3 regions of the Viridibacillus sp. FSL H8-0110 genome follow, and region 1 is predicted to be linked to each of the others. Evidence: a T-box and tRNA genes for the amino acid it is inferred to sense, from the RefSeq annotation. Region 1 holds a T-box; the other regions hold tRNA genes.
What was found. A T-box is a leader RNA that pairs with one kind of tRNA and senses whether it is charged. The one in region 1 lies ahead of pheS (phenylalanine--tRNA ligase subunit alpha), so its partner is inferred to be a tRNA-Phe.
Positions count from the first base shown of each region.

Region 1 (7,713 bases):
TCCATTTTGTCTCCTTCATATAAATCGAAGACACGAACATCTTTCAATAAAGTACCACCTGCTTGACGGATAATTACTTCAAGATCCGCTGCCGCTACGCTTCTATCAACAACTAAAGCGATATCACGCGACATCGAAGGGAAACGTGGAACTGGAACGTAAACTAGTGCTTCAGTAGACGCTTCTAAAATAGCTGCTAAGTTCATTTCCATTACGTATGTTTCTTTTAAGCCATTTGCTTTTTGTTCTGTTGGGTGCAATTGCGCGATTAAACCAATACGGTTGCCATTTAATAATACGTTAGCCGTACGTCCTGGGTGTAAACCATCTAAAGTAGCGCGTTCAAATGTTACTGCATCTGCTAAACCTAGGCGATCAAATAGACCCTCAACGATTCCTTTTAATACGAAGAAATCAACCTGTTTATGTTCACCTTGCCAAGCGTGATCTAACCATTTACCCGTGATAACTGCAGCTACATGTTCTTCTTCATGTGGAAGACTTTCTTCAGTTAAACCTAAGAATACAGAATCTACTTCATAAAGTGCTACTAAGTCTGCTTGACGTGCGACATTATAAGACGCTGCTTCCACTAAATGTGGGATTAAGCTTTGACGTAATGTGCTACGTTCTTCACTCATTGGCATTAACAGTTTTGTAACAGGCGCCGTTTCTAATGCAAATTTTTGTGAAAGTGCATCAGATGTTAATGAGTAAGTAATCGCTTGGTGAAGACCTGCACCTTCTAAATATGCACGTACGATACGACGTTTTGCTTGATAAGGTGTTAAACCACCAGGTGTTGTTTCACTTACAGGAAGTGTTGTTGGAATTTCATCGTAGCCATAAATTCGTGCAATTTCTTCGACGATATCTTCCTCAATTTTAATATCTTGACGACGAGTTGGTGCATCTACATAGAGCATGCCATTCGCAGTTTCAACATCAAATTTTAAACGTTTTAAAATTGACACCATATCATCTAAAGAAATCTTCATACCAAGACGAGCATTGATAAAGTCAGGAGAAACGATTACTTTTGCAGGAGTTTTATCTAATTCATCAAACATTACTGAGCCAGCTAATACTTCCCCACCAGCTAGTTCTGCTAATAATTTAGCTGCACGTTCAGCTGCTGGAATAACACGGTTTGGATCAAGACCTTTTTCAAAACGGGCACTTGCATCACTACGTAAACCTAAGTCTTTTGATGTATAGCGTACTGATAAACCTTCAAAGTATGCTGATTCAATGACAACAGTCGTTGTCCCTTCATGCACTTCTGAGTTTAATCCGCCCATAACACCAGCTACAGCTACTGGTTCTTTAGCATTAGTAATAACAAGATTACTCGCATTTAATGTACGTTCTTTATCATCAAGAGTCGTTATTTTTTCGCCTTCATTAGCTAAACGAACTACAATTTCCCCTGTTCCTAAACGGTCATAGTCAAATGCGTGAAGCGGTTGACCATATTCCATTAAGATGTAGTTAGTAACATCGACAACATTGTTATGCGGACGTACGCCAGCCGCCATTAAACGCTGTTGCAACCATAATGGAGACTCAGCTACTTTAACGTTTTTCACAACTTTTGCTACGTACATAGGGTTTTCTACCGGTGCATCTACACGAAGTTTTAAATAATCAGAAGCTTTTTCAGTTGATTCTGTATAATCTAGTTCCGGTAATTTAACATCCTCAGAAAGGATTGCTCCTACTTCATAAGCTACACCTAACATACTCATAGCATCTGAACGGTTTGGTGTTAAACCAAGTTCAAGCACTGTATCATATAGGCCAAGTACTTCAAGTGGATCTGCCCCTACTGGCGTTTCCGCAGGTAATACGAAAATACCTTCACTGTAAGCTTTCGGTACTAATTTACCTTCGATACCAAGCTCTTGTAGTGAACAAATCATGCCGTTAGATACTTCACCACGAAGTTTGGCTTTTTTGATTTTGCCACCCGGTAAATGGGCACCTGGACGAGCAACGATCACTTTTTGACCAACTGCTACGTTTGGAGCTCCACATACGATTTGTGATAATTCTTCTTCACCAAAATCTACTTGGCAAATATTTAATTTATCCGCTTCTGGGTGTTTTACTTTTTCTTTCACTTCGCCAACCATTAGCTTTTTCATACCTTCAGCTAGGTTTGCAACGCCGTCCACTTCAATCCCAGAACGTGTAATTTTTTCTGCTAAAACTGCTGGCTCTAGGCCTTGTAAATCAACATATTGTTCTAACCATTTTAACGATACTAACATGTTTACCCCTCCTTACTCTTCTGTGCGGTGGAATTGTGATAAGAATCGGATGTCATTCGTATAGAAATGACGGATATCGTCCACCCCATATTTCAACATTGCAATACGTTCTTGCCCCATACCAAATGCGAAGCCTGAAACTTTTTTAGGATCATAACCAGCCATCTCAAGAACGTTTGGATGTACCATACCGGCACCTAGAATTTCAATCCAACCAGTTTGTTTACATAAACTACAGCCAGATCCACCACATTTGAAACAAGAGATATCCATTTCTACTGAAGGCTCAGTGAATGGGAAGAAACTTGGGCGTAAACGAATTTCACGTTCTTGGCCAAACATTTTTTTCGCGAAAAGATCCAAAGTACCTTTTAAATCGCTCATTGTAATGTTCTCGCTTATTACAAGTCCTTCAATTTGATTGAATTGATGCGAATGTGTAGCATCATCATTGTCACGGCGGAATACTTTACCTGGACAGATAATTTTCACAGAAGCACCTTGTTTTTCTTCCATAGTACGAGCTTGTACAGGAGAAGTTTGTGTACGAAGTAAAATCTCTTCAGAAATATAGAATGTATCTTGCATATCACGAGCAGGGTGACCTTTTGGCAGGTTTAATGCTTCGAAGTTATAATAGTCTTTTTCAACTTCTGGTCCTTCCGCAATTTCATATCCCATGCTGATGAATAAGTCTTCTATTTCTTCAACAACCTTTGTTAACGGATGTTTACTACCAACTTTTATAGGACGACCTGGTAAAGTCACGTCAATTGATTCTTTTTCAAGTTGTTCCTGAACCGCTTTTTCCTCTAGTAATTGCGCACGTGCTTCAAGCACCTCAGTCACTTCTTGACGTACAACGTTTACTAGAGCACCCATTTTAGGACGTTCCTCTGCAGGCAGTTTACCCATCCCTTTTAATAAATCCGTGATTGGACCTTTTTTACCTAAATAAGCAACACGCACATCATTCAACTCTTTAGAGTTCGATGCCGCTGCAATTTTCGCTAAAGCTTCTTCCTTTAGCTGATTTAATTGTTCTTCCATTGCCATTTAAATTCCTCCTTCCAATATCGAATAGTAAAAAACAAATTGTTTTTACTAAACATGCAAACCTTCTTTTCATGTAGAATGTAAAAAATCTGCACAAAAAAACTCGCCCCCTAAAAAGGGACGAGGACATAGTTCGCGGTACCACCCTAGTTATTGTACTTAAGTACAATCACTTCATTGACATAACGGCTCTAAACCGGCCTACCTTTACAGCAATTGCTGGTCCCGGTGGCTGCTAACGGAGTGAACTTCCATGTAACACAACTTTATGCACGCTTGCAGTCTTTGGCGAGCACTCCCTAAAAAGTGTAGAAACATATACTTTTTCCGATCAAAGCATTTAATTTTTATAAATTATTGTATGCAATAATAAACATTATACGCAACTAAATTGTTTTCTTCAAGGTCACTTTGCTGAAACTGCGAAGTTATATAACAAAATACCAGAAGCTACTGCTACATTTAAAGATTCAGCTTGCCCTAAAATTGGAATGATTACATTGGCATCTGTTTTTGCAAGTAAGTCTGGGTGAATACCATTGCCTTCATTGCCCATAATAAGTGCAAATTTATCGCCTTTTTTCACTTCAGAATATACTACTGCATTATCTAAAGCTGTCCCGATAACAGGGATTAATCTGTCTTGTAAACTGTCAATCCAGTCTCCAAGATCCCCTTTCACCACAGGAATATGGAAATGCGATCCTTGAGCAGAGCGGACTGTTTTTGGATTGAAAGCATCCGCTGAGCCTTTACCAAGAATAACCGCATCAATACCTGCTGCATCTGCCGTACGAATCATTGTACCCACATTACCTGGATCTTGAACTGCATCAATTAATAATAATTTTGTCCAGCCTACTTGTTCTTCCTCTGTTACTTCACGTTGTTTACATTGTGCGAAGATACCCTGAGGATGTTCTGTTTCAGACAATTCTTTTGCAATTGCTTGTGTTACTTCTACAACAAAAATGTCATCAATATTCCATGTATGTGGAATGTCCACACCTTCACGGACGATAATTGTTAATACCTCACCATTGTTTTTAATTGCTTCTTCAACTAAATGGAATCCTTCAACGATAAATTCGCCAGAGCGTTCACGTTCTTTTCTAGTTGTCACCAGTTTTTTCCAATACTTCACTAGTGAATTTTGTGGTGATTCTATTCTTTTCATAAAATGTATACCGCCTTTAATTTTTAAATCGTTATAGTTATTTTGCCAAACTGATGATTTTCTTTTAAATATTCAAGCGCTTGTTCCGCTTCATCTAATGAGAAAGTTCGGTCCATCACTGGATGCGTGTTAAATTTCGCTAAATGCTCAAGGCATGCACGGAATTCCTCGCGACTTCCCATTGTAGTCCCATACAATGTATATTGTCCATAGAAAAATTTTCGTAAGTCAAAATCGACAACGTCTTCTGTTGTTGCACCGAACAATACTATTTTACCACCCTTTTTTAAAACATCCAAAGAGCGATTAAAAGTGGCACGTCCAACACTTTCAATAACAATATCGATTTGTTCCTCTTTTAATAATTCTACCCAGTCAGCGTGCGTATCAATCGCAATGTCAGCACCAATTTCAAGTGCTGCATTTCGTTTTTCTTCACTACGAGAAGAGACTATGACTCTAGCTCCAACATTTTTAGCCATTTGGATTAAAAACGTCGCAACACCGCTACCTGCTCCTGGGATAAATATTGTTTGCCCCGCTTCTATTTGCCCTTTTGTAAATAAGGCACGATAACCTGTTAATGGTGAAATACCAATAACAGAAGCCTCTTCAAATGAAAGATGTGCTGGCTTTCGCTCTAGTTGTTCCACTGAAATAGCAATTTTCTCCGCGAATGTTCCGTTGTCAGGAAAACTTAAGATATCAAAATCAGCAGGGGGTACATCAGAATTTTCATACCAACGCAATGAAGGATTAATAATGACTTCATCTCCTACTTGCCAATCTGTCACACCCTCACCTATTGCTTCAATAACACCGGCTGCATCAGAACCTAAAATAAGCGCCTCACTATCATTGCCTAAACGTCCTGGTGTATACAAATCTCGACGATTTAATCCTGAAGCTTTAATCGCAACTACTGCTTCTAAAGCGCCAGCTTGTGGGTTAGGTAATTCAGTTACTTTAAAAGATCCTTTTTCAAAAACAAATGCTCTCATGATAAAACAACCCCTTAGTTATGTAATATTTTTTCATAAAATTCACAATAGTAAATAATATCAACCATTCTAATTTTAACAAATGAATGTATAACTATCGAGCCTAACGGCAAAAATGATAATAGGAGGGATGAAGTATGAATTTTCAAATACGACAAGCCGTTAAAGCTAATGTTCAAGGTCAAAGCGCCGACGAACTGGAGAATGTTGTTGAAGATGCGATTAAACGCGGTGAGGAGCATTTACTCCCTGGACTTGGCGTCTTTCTAGAAGCATGGTGGAATAATGCAGATCAACAAAAAAGACAAAATTTTATGCAAGATTTATCCAAAGCAATGGCCTAATAAAAAAACTGTCCAAACGATGTCAACTTCGCTTGGGCAGTTTTTCATTTAGAGACAATGATATTCCCACCTAGTTAATACTCATTTTCACCCTTAACTTATATCTTAGCGAATGAAATTTCAACAAATTTCACCTTTTCAATATATAAAAAGCTGAACTAATAAAATTGCTTAGTTCAGCTTGTTACACATTATTCATAACTATTTTTCTTATTAATTTTTAATTATCTTACGCGTGCTGCACTCGAGAAACTAGATGGATTGTAAGATGCGATTTTCACGACATCACCAGTTTGAGGTGCATGTAACCATTGGCCATTACCGATATACATACCAACGTGGTACGCAGGGCTACCAAAGAACACTAAATCGCCAGCTTGGACATCATTAGGTGAAATACGAGTACCTGCATTTTGTTGTTGACTAGACGTTCTCGGAAGACTAATGCCTTCAGAACGGTAAACATATTGCATTAAACCTGAACAATCAAAGCCTGATGGTGAAGTACCACCCCATACATATGGTACGCCAAGGAAATTCTTCGCATAACCAATTAGACCAGATGCATCTCCGCCTGAAGGTTTTTGATTTGTTAGGTTTAGGGCATCATTTTTGTTTGATGTTTTTGTGATATTCACTACTGGTGGTAAGCTCACTGTTTTTTCATCGTCATTAGAAGCTGTTTTTACTGCTTCTCTTACTGCTTTCTCTGCACGTTTTTGAGCAGCCTTTTCAGCTTTTTTAGCGGCCTTTTCTTCTTTAATTGTTTTTTTCGTTGCTTTTAGTTTAGATACAACTTTCTTTTTATCTTTTTTGATTTGCTTCATTTCTTTAGCTAAATCTTTCTTATCTTTTTTCAATTCTTTATTAATTTTATCAAGAGATGTTTTTGAAGTGATTAGCTTATCTTCTTTTTCATTTAGCTCTGTCATTAATGATTGATCACTATTTAAAATTTGAGTTACGGCTGTTGTACGGTCGATGAAATCAGACATACCTTCAGATGATAGTAAGACATCTGCATATAACATCCATTCACTCTTGCTTTCACCTTGGATATCTCTTAATCGCTCTTCATATAATGTTTTACGGAATTCATATTCTGTTTGCGTTTGTTTAATGTCTTTTTTTGTTTGAGTAATTTTTTCGTTCGAGTTTTTAATTTTCTTATTTAGTCGATCAACCTTATCCATTGCCTCAATAATACTGTTATCAATCTTTTGGATTTTTTGTTCAAGCTTTAAGGCTTTTTGTTCAGCTTTTGTTTGAGCTGAGCCATTTGAAGGACTAGCGTAAGAAGGGGATACTTGTAATAGAGCAGCCGCTAAAACGGTTATTGCTAAAACATTTTTGAATATCTTCTTCATTAATTATCATCTACTTTTCTATGTAATATTATGGGTGTTTTGCTATGTTTTTTTACTTGACTATTTTCCAGTCTATACTTCTGCTATATGAAAAACAATATTTCGACATGTACTGTAACATAAATGTAATCTTTAGTGTATGGAATTTAGCTATTCCTAACTAACATTCTATAAAAACAGCTCTATCCATATTTTGTCTTGCGTAATATCGTGGCCATATTATAATAAATTCTATTACATCGTTAATTATCCGAAAATAATCATATTTCGGATTCTTCAAAAATTTAAAGTGAGGCGAATTGAAATGACAGTAGCAGTTGATAACATTGTAGAAGCGTTAAAACAATTCCTAGACGGAGATCAAGTTTCTGTTAACGAGACAGTGAGAGAGCTACACGGTCAAGACGAATCATATCATGTGGCTTCCCTTCCAGACATCGTTGTTTTCCCTAAAACGAAGGAACAAGTAAGTGAAATTATGAAACTGGCAAACGA
Region 1 covers NZ_JBBOPJ010000001.1:1,028,612-1,036,324, reverse strand. Annotated here, with positions in the region: gene pheT (phenylalanine--tRNA ligase subunit beta) at 1-2,273, opposite strand, end outside; gene pheS (phenylalanine--tRNA ligase subunit alpha) at 2,286-3,323, opposite strand; T-box leader at 3,443-3,673, opposite strand; gene MHH98_RS05115 (TrmH family RNA methyltransferase) at 3,736-4,506, opposite strand; gene MHH98_RS05110 (zinc-binding dehydrogenase) at 4,530-5,507, opposite strand; gene sspI (small acid-soluble spore protein SspI) at 5,645-5,851, shown strand; gene MHH98_RS05100 (C40 family peptidase) at 6,076-7,218, opposite strand; gene MHH98_RS05095 (FAD-binding oxidoreductase) at 7,523-7,713, shown strand, end outside.

Region 2 (7,713 bases), 420 kb from region 1:
GGAAAGGTGAAAAGCACCCCGGAAGGGGAGTGAAATAGATCCTGAAACCATGTGCCTACAAGTAGTTAGAGCCCGTTAATGGGTGATAGCGTGCCTTTTGTAGAATGAACCGGCGAGTTACGATTACATGCGAGGTTAAGTTTTAGAAGACGGAGCCGCAGCGAAAGCGAGTCTGAATAGGGCGAATGAGTATGTGGTTGTAGACCCGAAACCAGGTGATCTACCCATGTCCAGGGTGAAGGTAAGGTAACACTTACTGGAGGCCCGAACCCACGTACGTTGAAAAGTGCGGGGATGAGGTGTGGGTAGCGGAGAAATTCCAATCGAACCTGGAGATAGCTGGTTCTCTCCGAAATAGCTTTAGGGCTAGCCTCGTGATAAAGAATCCTGGAGGTAGAGCACTGTTTGAACTAGGGGTCCATCCCGGATTACCGAATTCAGACAAACTCCGAATGCCAGTGATTTATGCACGGGAGTCAGACTGCGAGTGATAAGATCCGTAGTCAAGAGGGAAACAGCCCAGACCACCAGCTAAGGTCCCAAAGTAATTGTTAAGTGGAAAAGGATGTGACGTTGCTTAGACAACCAGGATGTTGGCTCAGAAGCAGCCATCATTTAAAGAGTGCGTAATAGCTCACTGGTCGAGTGACGCTGCGCCGAAAATGTATCGGGGCTAAACAATTCACCGAAGCTGTGGATGGACATCTTAGATGTCCGTGGTAGGAGAGCGTTCTAAGTGCTGTGAAGTCAGACCGGAAGGACTGGTGGAGCGCTTAGAAGTGAGAATGCCGGTATGAGTAGCGAAAGACGGGTGAGAATCCCGTCCACCGAATGACTAAGGTTTCCTGAGGAAGGCTCGTCCGCTCAGGGTTAGTCGGGACCTAAGCCGAGGCCGATAGGCGTAGGCGATGGACAACAGGTTGATATTCCTGTACCACCTATTTACCATTTGAGCAATGGGGGGACGCAGTAGGATAGGGTAAGCATGCTGTTGGTTATGCATGTTCAAGCAGTGAGGCGTGAAATGAGGCAAATCCCATTTCTATAACGTTGAGCTGTGATGACGAGGACGTATGTCCGGAGTTCCTGATTTCACACTGCCAAGAAAAGCCTCTAGCGAGGTAAAAGGTGCCCGTACCGCAAACCGACACAGGTAGTCGAGGAGAGAATCCTAAGGTGTGCGAGAGAACTCTCGTTAAGGAACTCGGCAAAATGACCCCGTAACTTCGGGAGAAGGGGTGCTCTAGTAGGGTGAAAGCCCGAGAGAGCCGCAGTGAATAGGCCCAGGCGACTGTTTAGCAAAAACACAGGTCTCTGCAAAACCGTAAGGTGACGTATAGGGGCTGACGCCTGCCCGGTGCTGGAAGGTTAAGAGGAGTGCTTAGCGCAAGCGAAGGTGCGAATTGAAGCCCCAGTAAACGGCGGCCGTAACTATAACGGTCCTAAGGTAGCGAAATTCCTTGTCGGGTAAGTTCCGACCCGCACGAAAGGCGTAACGATCTGGGCACTGTCTCAACGAGAGACTCGGTGAAATTATAGTACCTGTGAAGATGCAGGTTACCCGCGACAGGACGGAAAGACCCCGTGGAGCTTTACTGTAGCCTGATATTGAATTTTGATACATCTTGTACAGGATAGGTAGGAGCCAGAGATTCCGGAGCGCCAGCTTCGGAGGAGGCGTTGGTGGGATACTACCCTAGATGTATTGAACTTCTAACCCATGCCCCTTAGCGGGGTAGGAGACAGTGTCAGGCGGGCAGTTTGACTGGGGCGGTCGCCTCCTAAAGAGTAACGGAGGCGCCCAAAGGTTCCCTCAGAATGGTTGGAAATCATTCGTAGAGTGTAAAGGCATAAGGGAGCTTGACTGCGAGACCTACAAGTCGAGCAGGGTCGAAAGACGGGCTTAGTGATCCGGTGGTTCCGCATGGAAGGGCCATCGCTCAACGGATAAAAGCTACCCCGGGGATAACAGGCTTATCTCCCCCAAGAGTCCACATCGACGGGGAGGTTTGGCACCTCGATGTCGGCTCATCGCATCCTGGGGCTGTAGTCGGTCCCAAGGGTTGGGCTGTTCGCCCATTAAAGCGGTACGCGAGCTGGGTTCAGAACGTCGTGAGACAGTTCGGTCCCTATCCGTCGTGGGCGTAGGAAATTTGAGAGGAGCTGTCCTTAGTACGAGAGGACCGGGATGGACACACCGCTGGTGTACCAGTTGTTCTGCCAAGGGCATCGCTGGGTAGCTATGTGTGGACGGGATAAGTGCTGAAAGCATCTAAGCATGAAGCCCCCCTCAAGATGAGATTTCCCATTACGCAAGTAAGTAAGATCCCTCAAAGACGATGAGGTAGATAGGTTCGAGGTGGAAGTGTGGCGACATACGGAGCTGACGAATACTAATAGATCGAGGACTTAACCAAATTTTACTTAACAAACTTCAATGTAATTTATCCAGTTTTGAGAGAATAATAAAAAACTTTTCTAAAATAGCAAAAAACACTTGCTAAAATTTAAAAAAGATGATATAATTATTCTTGTCCTTAGGTAATACAATAGTCTAGTGATGATGGCAAAGAGGTCACACCCGTTCCCATGCCGAACACGGAAGTTAAGCTCTTTAGCGCCGATGGTAGTTGGGGGTTTCCCCCTGTGAGAGTAGGACGTTGCTAGGCGATCATATTATTCCGAAGTAGCTCAGTGGTAGAGCATCCGGCTGTTAACCGGACGGTCGTAGGTTCGAGTCCTACCTTCGGAGCCATTTTTGGAGAGCTGTCCGAGTGGCCGAAGGAGCACGATTGGAAATCGTGTAGGCGAGTAACCTTGTCTCAAGGGTTCAAATCCCTTGCTCTCCGCCATACACATTCTCATTTATTAAATGGCCCCTTGGTCAAGCGGTTAAGACACCGCCCTTTCACGGCGGTAACACGGGTTCGAATCCCGTAGGGGTCACCATTTATAACATTATACGGAGGATTAGCTCAGCTGGGAGAGCACCTGCCTTACAAGCAGGGGGTCGGCGGTTCGATCCCGTCATCCTCCACCATTTAAGTCAATAATACCATTATCGCGGGGTGGAGCAGTTCGGTAGCTCGTCGGGCTCATAACCCGAAGGTCACAGGTTCAAATCCTGTCCCCGCAACCAAATGGTCCGGTAGTTCAGTTGGTTAGAATGCCTGCCTGTCACGCAGGAGGTCGCGGGTTCGAGTCCCGTCCGGACCGCCATTTTTTAAAAAAGAATATTAAATTATTATGGGTCAGTAGCTCAGTTGGTAGAGCATTAGATTGAAGCTCTAAGTGTCGGCGGTTCGATTCCGTCCTGACCCACCATAATAATGCCGGTGTAGCTCAGTTGGTAGAGCAACTGACTTGTAATCAGTAGGTCGAGGGTTCGACTCCTTTCGCCGGCACCATGTTTTTCTGGAGGGGTAGCGAAGAGGCTAAACGCGGCGGACTGTAAATCCGCTCCTTCGGGTTCGGCGGTTCGAATCCGTCCCCCTCCACCATTTTTTTATTTTAGGGGCATAGTTTAACGGTAGAATAGAGGTCTCCAAAACCTTTGATGTGGGTTCGATTCCTACTGCCCCTGCCAATTTAAATTATATAATGGCGGTTGTGGCGAAGTGGTTAACGCACCTGATTGTGGTTCAGGCATTCGTGGGTTCGATTCCCATCAGTCGCCCCATTTAATTTTTGACAATAAAATAATTTAGATATAATAATAATATTATGGCGGTTGTGGCGAAGTGGTTAACGCACCTGATTGTGGTTCAGGCATTCGTGGGTTCGATTCCCATCAGTCGCCCCATATTATTGGGGTATAGCCAAGCGGTAAGGCAACGGATTTTGATTCCGTCATGCCCTGGTTCGAATCCAGGTACCCCAGTTAAATTTGCGGAAGTAGTTCAGTGGTAGAACACCACCTTGCCAAGGTGGGGGTCGCGAGTTCGAACCTCGTCTTCCGCTCCATTTTCTATTTACGGCGGCATAGCCAAGTGGTAAGGCACAGGTCTGCAACACCTCTACCACCGGTTCAAATCCGGTTGCCGCCTCCAATTATTTTTAAAATAACTACATATAATCTATAATAATATTATGCCGGTGTGGCGGAATTGGCAGACGCGCACGACTCAAAATCGTGTTCTTTCGAGAGTGTCGGTTCGACCCCGACCACCGGTATCCTAAATAAGCAAGTATATCAAGGGTTCTCATCTAATGAGGGCTCTTTTTTGTTGTCAAAATTTCTTTCATTAAGGGAAGAACCCTGATGGAATTTAAGGTGCAAAATATTCTAGAACCACAGTCGTTCAATGTTAGCTATGAAGGTGCTGGCTTTCTAAATTAGATATTGCAAACTTGGTAGAGGAATTATCTATAATTGAGATTGATGAGGGGTTTGAGTAGGTATCTGCAAATTTTAAAGAAGAGGGTAAAGTACTAAAAGAGAGGAGGGAAATTTCCCTCCTCTTTTTTATTATTAGTAATTATAGAAACAAAATTTGGATTTATTTATTTTCATTCTGAAGAAACACATAAAAATTTAACAGGTGTACTTGTGAGATTCAACCAATAATGTGGACTACTAGAGTCGATGATAATGGAGTCATGTTCGTTTAAATGATATTCTTCATCATTTATTTGTACAGTCAGTATGCCGTCTAAAACATACAGAAATTCTTTTCCGTGATGAGTAAATTGATTCCCCTTGTTTTCTCCGGGATTTAGAATTATAAAAAGTGGGTTAAAGCCAAGTCCTGTATGATTGCCGGACAAGTCCTTGTAAATGAATTGGTTGACGGTCAAATCCGCACTGCTATTAATTCCACGAATGACAGTTGGCTGCTTTTGTTTTGTTTCTGTGCTGAAAAAGTAACTAGGATTTACTTGAAGTACTTCAGATATTTTCTTAAGCGATTCTAGTGTTAGAGATGATTTCATACGCTCAACTTGTGATAAAAAACTGATGGATAGATCAGTCTTGTCTGCAATTTCCTTAAGGGTCAATTTTCTTTCTTTTCGTAGGCTTTTAATTTTATCTCCAATTGTTTTGTCCATAACAATACCTCATCTCAATTTATGTAAAGTATACATCATTATATATTTTAAAAAATAAAGTTGACAGAATATTACCTCTAATCTAATATTAGGTTATTGTAATTTAAGTAATACTTCAAATATATTGAACTTTCACTTAAATTATAAAACATATGTTAATAAATAACTAGAGTCTCTTTTTATAAGTCATTTTGAAATAGTATTTTAAAAATTGGATTGGAGAGATTTAAATGATCATTAAAAAAGTATATACAACAGTTGATGTACATGTTGCAGGCGAACCATTACGAATTATAACGGATGGGCTACCCGAGATAAAAGGTGATACTCAATTGGAAAGACGTGCTTACTGCATGGAACATCTTGATTACATAAGAGAAGTACTGATGCTTGAACCAAGGGGGCATCACGGTATGTATGGATGTATTATTACGCCCCCTGCGAGCCCTCATGCAGATTTTGGAGTACTGTTTATGCACAATGAAGGTTGGAGCACGATGTGTGGACATGGAATTGTTGGTGTAATCACGATGGGGATAGAAACAGGTCGTTTCATCGTGACAGAAGAAAATCAGAAATTTATCATCGATAGTCCTGCAGGTGAAATAGTAGCCTATGCAAAATGCAATGGTTCTATTGTAGAAGCGGTTTCTTTTGAAAATGTTCCGTCATTTGTATTGGAAAAGGATATGCCTGTAAGTATTGATGGTTATGAATTCAATGTTGATATCTCATTTGGAGGTGCTTTCTACGCAGTTGTTAAAAGCAAAGAGATGAGTTTGAAAGTAAATACCAAAGATTTACCTGCAATTCAAAAATGGGGAACGAAAATCAAACGATATATCGAAGATAAAATAGATGTAGTTCATCCACTTGAAAGTGGCCTTCGTGGCATTTATGGTGTTATTTTCTCAGATGATCCAGTAGGAGAGAATGCAAATTTGCGTAATGTTACAATTTTTGCTGATGAACAAATCGACCGTTCACCTTGTGGTACAGGTACGTGCGCAAGACTGGCAAGCCTTTATGCACATGGTGAATTGGAAGATAAGGGAAGCTTTGTTCACGAAAGCATCACAGATGGCCAATTCATTGGTGAGATATTATCGATTAGCAATGTAGCGGGGTATGAAGCGGTTATTCCAAAAGTTACAGGAGAAGCTTTCCTGACAGGTTTCCACCAATTTTTAGTTGATCCACGCGACACTTTGCCAAGAGGATTCTTATTGGAAGAGATTTGATAGTTTCGTAGCTTTAAAGAAAGAAGGGGTGGTGCAAAAAGAAGAATAATTTTATTCAATTAACTATTTATGTTGCTGTATCATCACTTATTGATACTGAAAACATAGTAAATAATATTGAGGATGATTTAACGGGAACCGCAATTGTGCATTCACGTTTTGGTGATGAAATAGAATCTCTTGAAGAAGCTAAGGATGCATCCTTTCCAGAATCAAATATGGTGGTTCAATAATCTCGCAGAGCAACATGTATTTGTTAGGTAGTTCAGTACTGGAGGAAAAGATATGTTGATTTTAAGTGCACGTGAACAAAAGAATTTGATGGATATGAATGAGGTAATGGACTGTGTTGCGCAAGCATTAAATGAGTTTTCCGCCTCGAGAACAGAGACACCAATTCGGTTGTCACTTCCTTTTGGCCTAGCAAATACAGGGCTTGTCATGCCTTCCGTTGCCAAAGAGTTGCAAACAATGGGTGTTAAATATGTAACGGTGGTTCCCGATAATAAGAAAACTGGCAAAACCATTCAGGGTGTTGTTTTATTATCTGATATTGAAACTGGTGAACCGTTAGCTTTGCTTGAAGGCTCTTTTTTAACTCTTATTCGAACAGGTGCTTTATCAGGTGTTGCGACAAAGTATTTTGCACGTGAGAATGCGAAAGTATTAGGTGTTATTGGAACTGGTGAGCAAGCAAAAGGTTTGTGTGAAGCAGTTTTAGCTGCAAGAGATATTGAAGAAATTCATTTATTTAATCGTAGCGATTCAAAAGCAAAAGAGTTTGCTCAATTCTTAGAAGAAAAGTTTAAAGTGAAAGCAGTTCTTTGTGATAATCCTAATGAAGTGGTACGAAAAGCAGATATTCTAGTGACTGCAACGAGCTCGACAATCCCGGTCTTCACCGAAGCATTGAAACCAGGTACGCACGTAAACGCGGTGGGCTCATTCCGTCCAACGATGCAGGAATTACCGTCAAGTGCAATTGCTTCAGCACATAAAGTTATTGTAGAAGCAAAAGACGCAGCTCTGGAAGAAACAGGAGATTTACATGTGCCGATTCAAGAAGGAGTATTTTCTGAAACTGGTATTCATGCAGAGCTTGGAAAAGTGGTAAGTGGGGAGCGGCCAGGTAGAGAAAAGGATGAGGAAATTACCATTTTTAAATCTGTGGGTCTTGCGATTGCGGATATAGTTGTCGCTAAATATTTGTATGATAAGGCCATTGCGAATAAAGCAGGGGTACATGTGGAATTATAAGCAAATTTATAATCGCGAGTAATGAGGAATTTGAGAAGGTTCCTGTAACATTTTAAGAAATAGATGTTTAGAAGAGAGAGGGGAAAGAGTGCTCCTCTTTTTTTGTGCATTTCTACATATAGACCCCCCTAGCAATTTACTAGATGGTAGAAGTTCTGAGGTTAAC
Region 2 covers NZ_JBBOPJ010000001.1:612,196-619,908, forward strand. Annotated here, with positions in the region: rRNA gene MHH98_RS03005 (23S ribosomal RNA) at 1-2,417, shown strand, start outside; rRNA gene rrf (5S ribosomal RNA) at 2,554-2,669, shown strand; tRNA gene MHH98_RS03015 (tRNA-Asn) at 2,681-2,755, shown strand; tRNA gene MHH98_RS03020 (tRNA-Ser) at 2,761-2,852, shown strand; tRNA gene MHH98_RS03025 (tRNA-Glu) at 2,875-2,949, shown strand; tRNA gene MHH98_RS03030 (tRNA-Val) at 2,965-3,040, shown strand; tRNA gene MHH98_RS03035 (tRNA-Met) at 3,063-3,139, shown strand; tRNA gene MHH98_RS03040 (tRNA-Asp) at 3,143-3,219, shown strand; tRNA gene MHH98_RS03045 (tRNA-Phe) at 3,249-3,324, shown strand; tRNA gene MHH98_RS03050 (tRNA-Thr) at 3,332-3,407, shown strand; tRNA gene MHH98_RS03055 (tRNA-Tyr) at 3,417-3,500, shown strand; tRNA gene MHH98_RS03060 (tRNA-Trp) at 3,513-3,586, shown strand; tRNA gene MHH98_RS03065 (tRNA-His) at 3,604-3,679, shown strand; tRNA gene MHH98_RS03070 (tRNA-His) at 3,727-3,802, shown strand; tRNA gene MHH98_RS03075 (tRNA-Gln) at 3,809-3,880, shown strand; tRNA gene MHH98_RS03080 (tRNA-Gly) at 3,889-3,963, shown strand; tRNA gene MHH98_RS03085 (tRNA-Cys) at 3,976-4,049, shown strand; tRNA gene MHH98_RS03090 (tRNA-Leu) at 4,092-4,173, shown strand; gene MHH98_RS03095 (helix-turn-helix domain-containing protein) at 4,510-5,049, opposite strand; gene MHH98_RS03100 (proline racemase family protein) at 5,280-6,290, shown strand; gene MHH98_RS03105 (ornithine cyclodeaminase family protein) at 6,576-7,547, shown strand.
Region 2: it encodes a tRNA-Phe, which carries the amino acid that the T-box ahead of pheS (phenylalanine--tRNA ligase subunit alpha) is inferred to sense. The anticodon was not compared.

Region 3 (7,713 bases), 180 kb from region 1:
AAGAACATTGCTGTTACACTACCAAACCGCCCCATAATTTCTGTTGGCACATTTTTTTGATAGAAAGTATCATATCCTGAGTTGGAGAATGACATAAAGAACCCTAAAAAGATAAATGCTGCAGTTGCTGTCCAAAACCCTACAGAGCTGTAAAATAATAAATAGCCAACTGTGGTCATCAACATACCTACGGCAAAGTATATTTGTAATGATATTTTTTTCACAAACATTGCTGATATTGATGCCCCAATAATTGAGCCTATCCCCGTAATGCTAACGATTACTCCATACATTTGATTAGATAATCCTAAGTTTTGCTTAATAAATGTCACCTCTTGTGAATCTAGAGAAAAAGCAATCATTAAAGCAACTTGGAATAATAAATATACTTTTATAAAATAATGATCTTGTTTTATATATGACTTAACAACTTGCCAATCTACTAACATCATTTTTAAAGAAAATGGTTCACGCTTTAATATTGTTTCATCTTCGATATTTGGTAACAGGTAAATACAAATCGCACAACAAAAGAATGTAACTGCGTTAATCACGACACATATCGTTGTACCTACTGTTGCAATTAGTATACCCGCAAGCGCTGGGCCGATTAAAAACGAACCTGAATTCATCATACTCATAATTGAATTAAATCGTCGTCGATCGGTTTCCTTTACAAATTTCGTAATATAAAAAGTAGAGCTGGGCCCAAAAAAAGAACCTGCCATATTTGCAACAAAGATTATGGTATAAATAATCCAAATCGATCCCATAAAAGGTACAAGTAGCACAAGTAAACCTCTTATCACATCAGAAATTATCATTAATCTTCTCTTATTCTGCCTATCAATTATGGAGCCGGCAAAGAAATTTGTTAGTAACTTTGCAACAGGACCTACAATATAAATACCTGCAACTGCTGCTGCTGATTTGGTCATATCAAGAACCAAGACATTCAACGCGATTATGTAAATCCAATTCCCAAAAAACGAAACGCCAATTCCACTAAGTAATAAAGAATATCTTTTCCACATCCCAATTTTCACCCCTTATTTGTCAATCGATTGATGAAATTGTATTTCCCCCTTCTACATACAATAAAATCTATATATTTCCATTTTACAATTATGTAAATTTAATATGTATATAAATTTCTGAAGATTCCATAAAATATCTTTCTAATTTCACATAGTTGTCATTAATATTGAGCACAACAAAAATGGAACTGTATCCCCACAGTCCCATTTTTACTTTATTCTATTTGATCGCTAGGTGAATCTGAGGAACCGTATGCTTCTACTTCTAGAAAACTGTCCTCATTATCAACAATCGATCTTTCATCCTGTATAGGTCTCTCTGTTGATGCATTTAATAGTTCCTCCTCAACAGGTCTGTCAGTAGGTACCTTATTTTCTGGTACATGTTCAACACATGTCAGTGCTGTTGGAATAGCCTCTAATCGACCAAATGGAATGTCTTCTCCACATTCACTACATTTTCCATAAGAACCATCATCAATAGCTCGCAACGCAGCCTCAAGTTTTTCAATTTCTTGTTCATTATGCTCGCCTATCGCCATTTCTGTTACTTGATCTGTTAAATCAGTTGCTTGATCTGCAGGATGGTTGTCATAATTGGATAACTCTGTTGAGTCTGGGGGCTCATGTGTATATTTTCTTCCCTGCAACACAAATAATTCTTGTATCATTTGATTTTTTAAATTTTGATATTTTGTGTTCGTCATTTTATTCCTCCATTAATATAACCTATTTTTATTATTTCCTATATTTTTTAAATCAAACATAAAAAAGAGTACTGCTTTTTGCAGTACTCTAAATATCCATTCCAGTATAGATTAATATAGCATCTCTTAAAAGTTGTGCTGTACCATTTTGCTCTTTATCATAATAGCTCGTGAAACGTTCATCTGCTATATACATTTCTGCAAGTCCTGCATGTGCTTCTTTACTATACTTTGGCCAATAATACATTAACCATCGCTTATGTGCTTCGGCAGCACGCTGAGCAACATCACTATCAGCTTGACCAGTTTCCATTGCTTGCTTTAATAATCTCTTCACGTCTTGCTCTAATGCTTGCACTTCTTCATATTGCTGCTCAGTCATTTGTTGCACTTTATTATTGGAAGCATCAACTGTAGTATCTCCGTAATTTTGACGTATCTCTTGACCATATTGTTTTTCATTATCTAAAATCATTTTTTCCTTTAAACCTTCAAACTTTTCTTCATTCGACATTTGAATTCCTCCATTCATAGCACTGATCGTTTTAGTTACCGTTGTTATCATGACATCTAATTGGTGGCGTTTCTCCATTAATGCCTTATAATGCTCCATTAAGGCATTCTTATAGTCAAAATTCTCGACTGTTATGATTTCTTTAATGACTTCTAACTTAAAGCCTAATTCACGATAAAATAATATTTGCTGTAACAAATCAATCTCTTCTTGCCCATAAATACGATAACCTGAAGAATTTACACGTGTAGGTTTTAACAAGCCTAGATCATCATAATAACGCAATGTTCTTGAACTAACTCCTGACAGCTGAGCAAGTTTTTGAATTGTCATTTCCATCTTCTTTCACCTCCATGTTTCTACTATATAGTTTGACGTAACGTTAAGGTCAACAGTATTTAAAATAAAAAATCTAAGTATCGGCAATCAGCCTTTACTTAGTATGTTACTTTCATTATCTGCAAAAATAGCTTTAACTCATTAAAAAAATGCCTTTTCAATTTACTTTCCAAACGCAAAAAAACCATTAGAATCAAATATGATTCTAATGGTTTTTAAAGTATGACCCCTACGGGATTCGAACCCGTGTTACCGCCGTGAAAGGGCGGTGTCTTAACCGCTTGACCAAGGGGCCTATATGGCGGAGAAGGAGGGATTTGAACCCTCGCGCCGCTTACGCGACCTACACCCTTAGCAGGGGCGCCTCTTCAGCCACTTGAGTACTTCCCCATATATGGCTCCGAAGGTAGGACTCGAACCTACGACCGTCCGGTTAACAGCCGGATGCTCTACCACTGAGCTACTTCGGAAAAATTTTAATGGTGGGCCTAAATGGACTCGAACCATCGACCTCACGCTTATCAGGCGTGCGCTCTAACCAGCTGAGCTATAGGCCCATAAAATTGGAGCGGGTGAAGAGAATCGAACTCTCGACAACAGCTTGGAAGGCTGTGGTTTTACCACTAAACTACACCCGCATCATGGTGGGTCAGGACGGAATCGAACCGCCGACACTTAGAGCTTCAATCTAATGCTCTACCAACTGAGCTACTGACCCATGATGATTAATACAATATTTTTAAAAAATGGCGGTCCGGACGGGACTCGAACCCGCGACCTCCTGCGTGACAGGCAGGCATTCTAACCAACTGAACTACCGGACCATTTGGTTGCGGGGACAGGATTTGAACCTGTGACCTTCGGGTTATGAGCCCGACGAGCTACCGAACTGCTCCACCCCGCGATAATGATATTATGAAATTAAATTTTAAAAAATGGAGGAGGAAGAGGGATTCGAACCCCCGCGCGGTATGACCCGCCTGTCGGTTTTCAAGACCGATCCCTTCAGCCAGACTTGGGTATTCCTCCAAAAAATATAACGTTGTGTAGATGGTGGACCTTGCAGGACTCGAACCTGCGACCGGACGGTTATGAGCCGTCTGCTCTAACCAACTGAGCTAAAGGTCCTTTAGTTTGGTTAGTATGGCGGCAGAGGGGATCGAACCCCCGACCTCACGGGTATGAACCGTACGCTCTAGCCAGCTGAGCTACGCCGCCATGATGGTATTAAATTTAGTAATAAATTGGTGGAGCCTAGCGGGATCGAACCGCTGACCTCCTGCGTGCAAGGCAGGCGCTCTCCCAGCTGAGCTAAGGCCCCATAGGGTTGAAAGTATTAATGGTCGGGAAGACAGGATTCGAACCTGCGACCCCTTGGTCCCAAACCAAGTGCTCTACCAAGCTGAGCTACTTCCCGTTAATGGCGCGCCCGGCAGAAGTCGAATCCACAACCTTCTGATCCGTAGTCAGACGCTCTATCCAATTGAGCTACGGGCGCATTTATATCACTTATATTATATTAAAATATGGTGCCGAGGACCGGAATCGAACCGGTACGGTAGTCACCTACCGCAGGATTTTAAGTCCTGTGCGTCTGCCAGTTCCGCCACCCCGGCATATTTTGGAGCGGAAGACGAGGTTCGAACTCGCGACCCCCACCTTGGCAAGGTGGTGTTCTACCACTGAACTACTTCCGCAATATGCTGATAAACTTAAAAATTATGGTGCGGGTGAAGGGAGTCGAACCCCCACGCCTTGCGGCGCTAGATCCTAAGTCTAGTGCGTCTGCCAGTTCCGCCACACCCGCATATAATGTTTTTTAAAAATGGTGAGCCATGTAGGATTCGAACCTACGACCCTCTGATTAAAAGTCAGATGCTCTACCAACTGAGCTAATGGCTCATATAAAATGAATGGTGCCGGCGAAAGGAGTCGAACCCTCGACCTACTGATTACAAGTCAGTTGCTCTACCAACTGAGCTACACCGGCATTGTTTATTTAAAATAATGGTGGAGGATGACGGGATCGAACCGCCGACCCCCTGCTTGTAAGGCAGGTGCTCTCCCAGCTGAGCTAATCCTCCATATTGTTCGCCTAGCAACGTCCTACTCTCACAGGGGGAAACCCCCAACTACCATCGGCGCTAAAGAGCTTAACTTCCGTGTTCGGCATGGGAACGGGTGTGACCTCTTTGCCATCGTCACTAGACTATTTTCTTAAGGACAAGAATTATTATAACATATTTTTTAAAGTTTAGCAAGTGTTTTTTGCTATTTTAGAAAAGTTTTTTTCTTATTCTCTCAAAACTGGATAAATTACATTGAAGTTCGTTAAGTAAAATTTGGTTAAGTCCTCGATCTATTAGTATTCGTCAGCTCCGTATGTCGCCACACTTCCACCTCGAACCTATCTACCTCATCGTCTTTGAGGGATCTTACTTACTTGCGTAATGGGAAATCTCATCTTGAGGGGGGCTTCATGCTTAGATGCTTTCAGCACTTATCCCGTCCACACATAGCTACCCAGCGATGCCCTTGGCAGAACAACTGGTACACCAGCGGTGTGTCCATCCCGGTCCTCTCGTACTAAGGACAGCTCCTCTCAAATTTCCTACGCCCACGACGGATAGGGACCGAACTGTCTCACGACGTTCTGAACCCAGCTCGCGTACCGCTTTAATGGGCGAACAGCCCAACCCTTGGGACCGACTACAGCCCCAGGATGCGATGAGCCGACATCGAGGTGCCAAACCTCCCCGTCGATGTGGACTCTTGGGGGAGATAAGCCTGTTATCCCCGGGGTAGCTTTTATCCGTTGAGCGATGGCCCTTCCATGCGGAACCACCGGATCACTAAGCCCGTCTTTCGACCCTGCTCGACTTGTAGGTCTCGCAGTCAAGCTCCCTTATGCCTTTACACTCTACGAATGATTTCCAACCATTCTGAGGGAACCTTTGGGCGCCTCCGTTACTCTTTAGGAGGCGACCGCCCCAGTCAAACTGCCCGCCTGACACTGTCTCCTACCCCGCTAAGGGGCATGGGTTAGAAGTTCAATACATCTAGGGTAGTATCCCACCAACGCCTCCTCCGAAGCTGGCGCTCCGGAATCTCTGGCTCCTACCTATCCTGTACAAGATGTATCAAAATTCAATATCAGGCTACAGTAAAGCTCCACGGGGTCTTTCCGTCCTGTCGCGGGTAACCTGCATCTTCACAGGTACTATAATTTCACCGAGTCTCTCGTTGAGACAGTGCCCAGATCGTTACGCCTTTCGTGCGGGTCGGAACTTACCCGACAAGGAATTTCGCTACCTTAGGACCGTTATAGTTACGGCCGCCGTTTACTGGGGCTTCAATTCGCACCTTCGCTTGCGCTAAGCACTCCTCTTAACCTTCCAGCACCGGGCAGGCGTCAGCCCCTATACGTCACCTTACGGTTTTGCAGAGACCTGTGTTTTTGCTAAACAGTCGCCTGGGCCTATTCACTGCGGCTCTCTCGGGCTTTCACCCTACTAGAGCACCCCTTCTCCCGAAGTTACGGGGTCATTTTGCCGAGTTCCTTAACGAGAGTTCTCTCGCACACCTTAGGATTCTCTCCTCGACTACCTGTGTCGGTTTGCGGTACGGGCACCTTTTACCTCGCTAGAGGCTTTTCTTGGCAGTGTGAAATCAGGAACTCCGGACATACGTCCTCGTCATCACAGCTCAACGTTATAGAAATGGGATTTGCCTCATTTCACGCCTCACTGCTTGAACATGCATAACCAACAGCATGCTTACCCTATCCTACTGCGTCCCCCCATTGCTCAAATGGTAAATAGGTGGTACAGGAATATCAACCTGTTGTCCATCGCCTACGCCTATCGGCCTCGGCTTAGGTCCCGACTAACCCTGAGCGGACGAGCCTTCCTCAGGAAACCTTAGTCATTCGGTGGACGGGATTCTCACCCGTCTTTCGCTACTCATACCGGCATTCTCACTTCTAAGCGCTCCACCAGTCCTTCCGGTCTGACTTCACAGCACTTAGAACGCTCTCCTACCACGGACATCTAAGATGTCCATCCACAGCTTCGGTGAATTGTTTAGCCCCGATACATTTTCGGCGCAGCGTCACTCGACCAGTGAGCTATTACGCACTCTTTAAATGATGGCTGCTTCTGAGCCAACATCCTGGTTGTCTAAGCAACGTCACATCCTTTTCCACTTAACAATTACTTTGGGACCTTAGCTGGTGGTCTGGGCTGTTTCCCTCTTGACTACGGATCTTATCACTCGCAGTCTGACTCCCGTGCATAAATCACTGGCATTCGGAGTTTGTCTGAATTCGGTAATCCGGGATGGACCCCTAGTTCAAACAGTGCTCTACCTCCAGGATTCTTTATCACGAGGCTAGCCCTAAAGCTATTTCGGAGAGAACCAGCTATCTCCAGGTTCGATTGGAATTTCTCCGCTACCCACACCTCATCCCCGCACTTTTCAACGTACGTGGGTTCGGGCCTCCAGTAAGTGTTACCTTACCTTCACCCTGGACATGGGTAGATCACCTGGTTTCGGGTCTACAACCACATACTCATTCGCCCTATTCAGACTCGCTTTCGCTGCGGCTCCGTCTTCTAAAACTTAACCTCGCATGTAATCGTAACTCGCCGGTTCATTCTACAAAAGGCACGCTATCACCCATTAACGGGCTCTAACTACTTGTAGGCACATGGTTTCAGGATCTATTTCACTCCCCTTCCGGGGTGCTTTTCACCTTTCCCTCACGGTACTGGTTCACTATCGGTCACTAGGTAGTATTTAGCCTTGGGAGATGGTCCTCCCAGATTCCGACGGAATTTCACGTGTTCCGCCGTACTCAGGATACACTCAAGAGAGAATGAACTTTCAACTACAGGGCTGTTACCTGCTCTGGCGGGCCTTTCCAGACCGCTTCGTTTAACTCATTCCTTTGTAACTCCATATAGAGTGTCCTACAACCCCAAGAGGCAAGCCTCTTGGTTTGGGCTATTCCCGTTTCGCTCGCCGCTACTCAGGGAATCGATTTTTCTTTCTCTTCCTCCAGGTACTTAGATGTTTCAGTTCCCTGGGTCTGCCATCAAGACGCTATGTATTCACG
Region 3 covers NZ_JBBOPJ010000001.1:848,559-856,271, reverse strand. Annotated here, with positions in the region: gene MHH98_RS04315 (MFS transporter) at 1-1,034, opposite strand, end outside; gene MHH98_RS04310 (TraR/DksA C4-type zinc finger protein) at 1,253-1,744, opposite strand; gene MHH98_RS04305 (MerR family transcriptional regulator) at 1,833-2,597, opposite strand; tRNA gene MHH98_RS04300 (tRNA-Glu) at 2,821-2,892, opposite strand; tRNA gene MHH98_RS04295 (tRNA-Ser) at 2,897-2,987, opposite strand; tRNA gene MHH98_RS04290 (tRNA-Asn) at 2,993-3,067, opposite strand; tRNA gene MHH98_RS04285 (tRNA-Ile) at 3,078-3,154, opposite strand; tRNA gene MHH98_RS04280 (tRNA-Gly) at 3,162-3,235, opposite strand; tRNA gene MHH98_RS04275 (tRNA-Phe) at 3,240-3,315, opposite strand; tRNA gene MHH98_RS04270 (tRNA-Asp) at 3,345-3,421, opposite strand; tRNA gene MHH98_RS04265 (tRNA-Met) at 3,425-3,501, opposite strand; tRNA gene MHH98_RS04260 (tRNA-Ser) at 3,534-3,626, opposite strand; tRNA gene MHH98_RS04255 (tRNA-Ile) at 3,649-3,725, opposite strand; tRNA gene MHH98_RS04250 (tRNA-Met) at 3,742-3,815, opposite strand; tRNA gene MHH98_RS04245 (tRNA-Ala) at 3,843-3,918, opposite strand; tRNA gene MHH98_RS04240 (tRNA-Pro) at 3,938-4,014, opposite strand; tRNA gene MHH98_RS04235 (tRNA-Arg) at 4,019-4,095, opposite strand; tRNA gene MHH98_RS04230 (tRNA-Leu) at 4,125-4,213, opposite strand; tRNA gene MHH98_RS04225 (tRNA-Gly) at 4,220-4,294, opposite strand; tRNA gene MHH98_RS04220 (tRNA-Leu) at 4,320-4,404, opposite strand; tRNA gene MHH98_RS04215 (tRNA-Lys) at 4,424-4,499, opposite strand; tRNA gene MHH98_RS04210 (tRNA-Thr) at 4,512-4,587, opposite strand; tRNA gene MHH98_RS04205 (tRNA-Val) at 4,606-4,681, opposite strand; rRNA gene rrf (5S ribosomal RNA) at 4,691-4,806, opposite strand; rRNA gene MHH98_RS04195 (23S ribosomal RNA) at 4,940-7,713, opposite strand, start outside.
Region 3: it encodes a tRNA-Phe, which carries the amino acid that the T-box ahead of pheS (phenylalanine--tRNA ligase subunit alpha) is inferred to sense. The anticodon was not compared.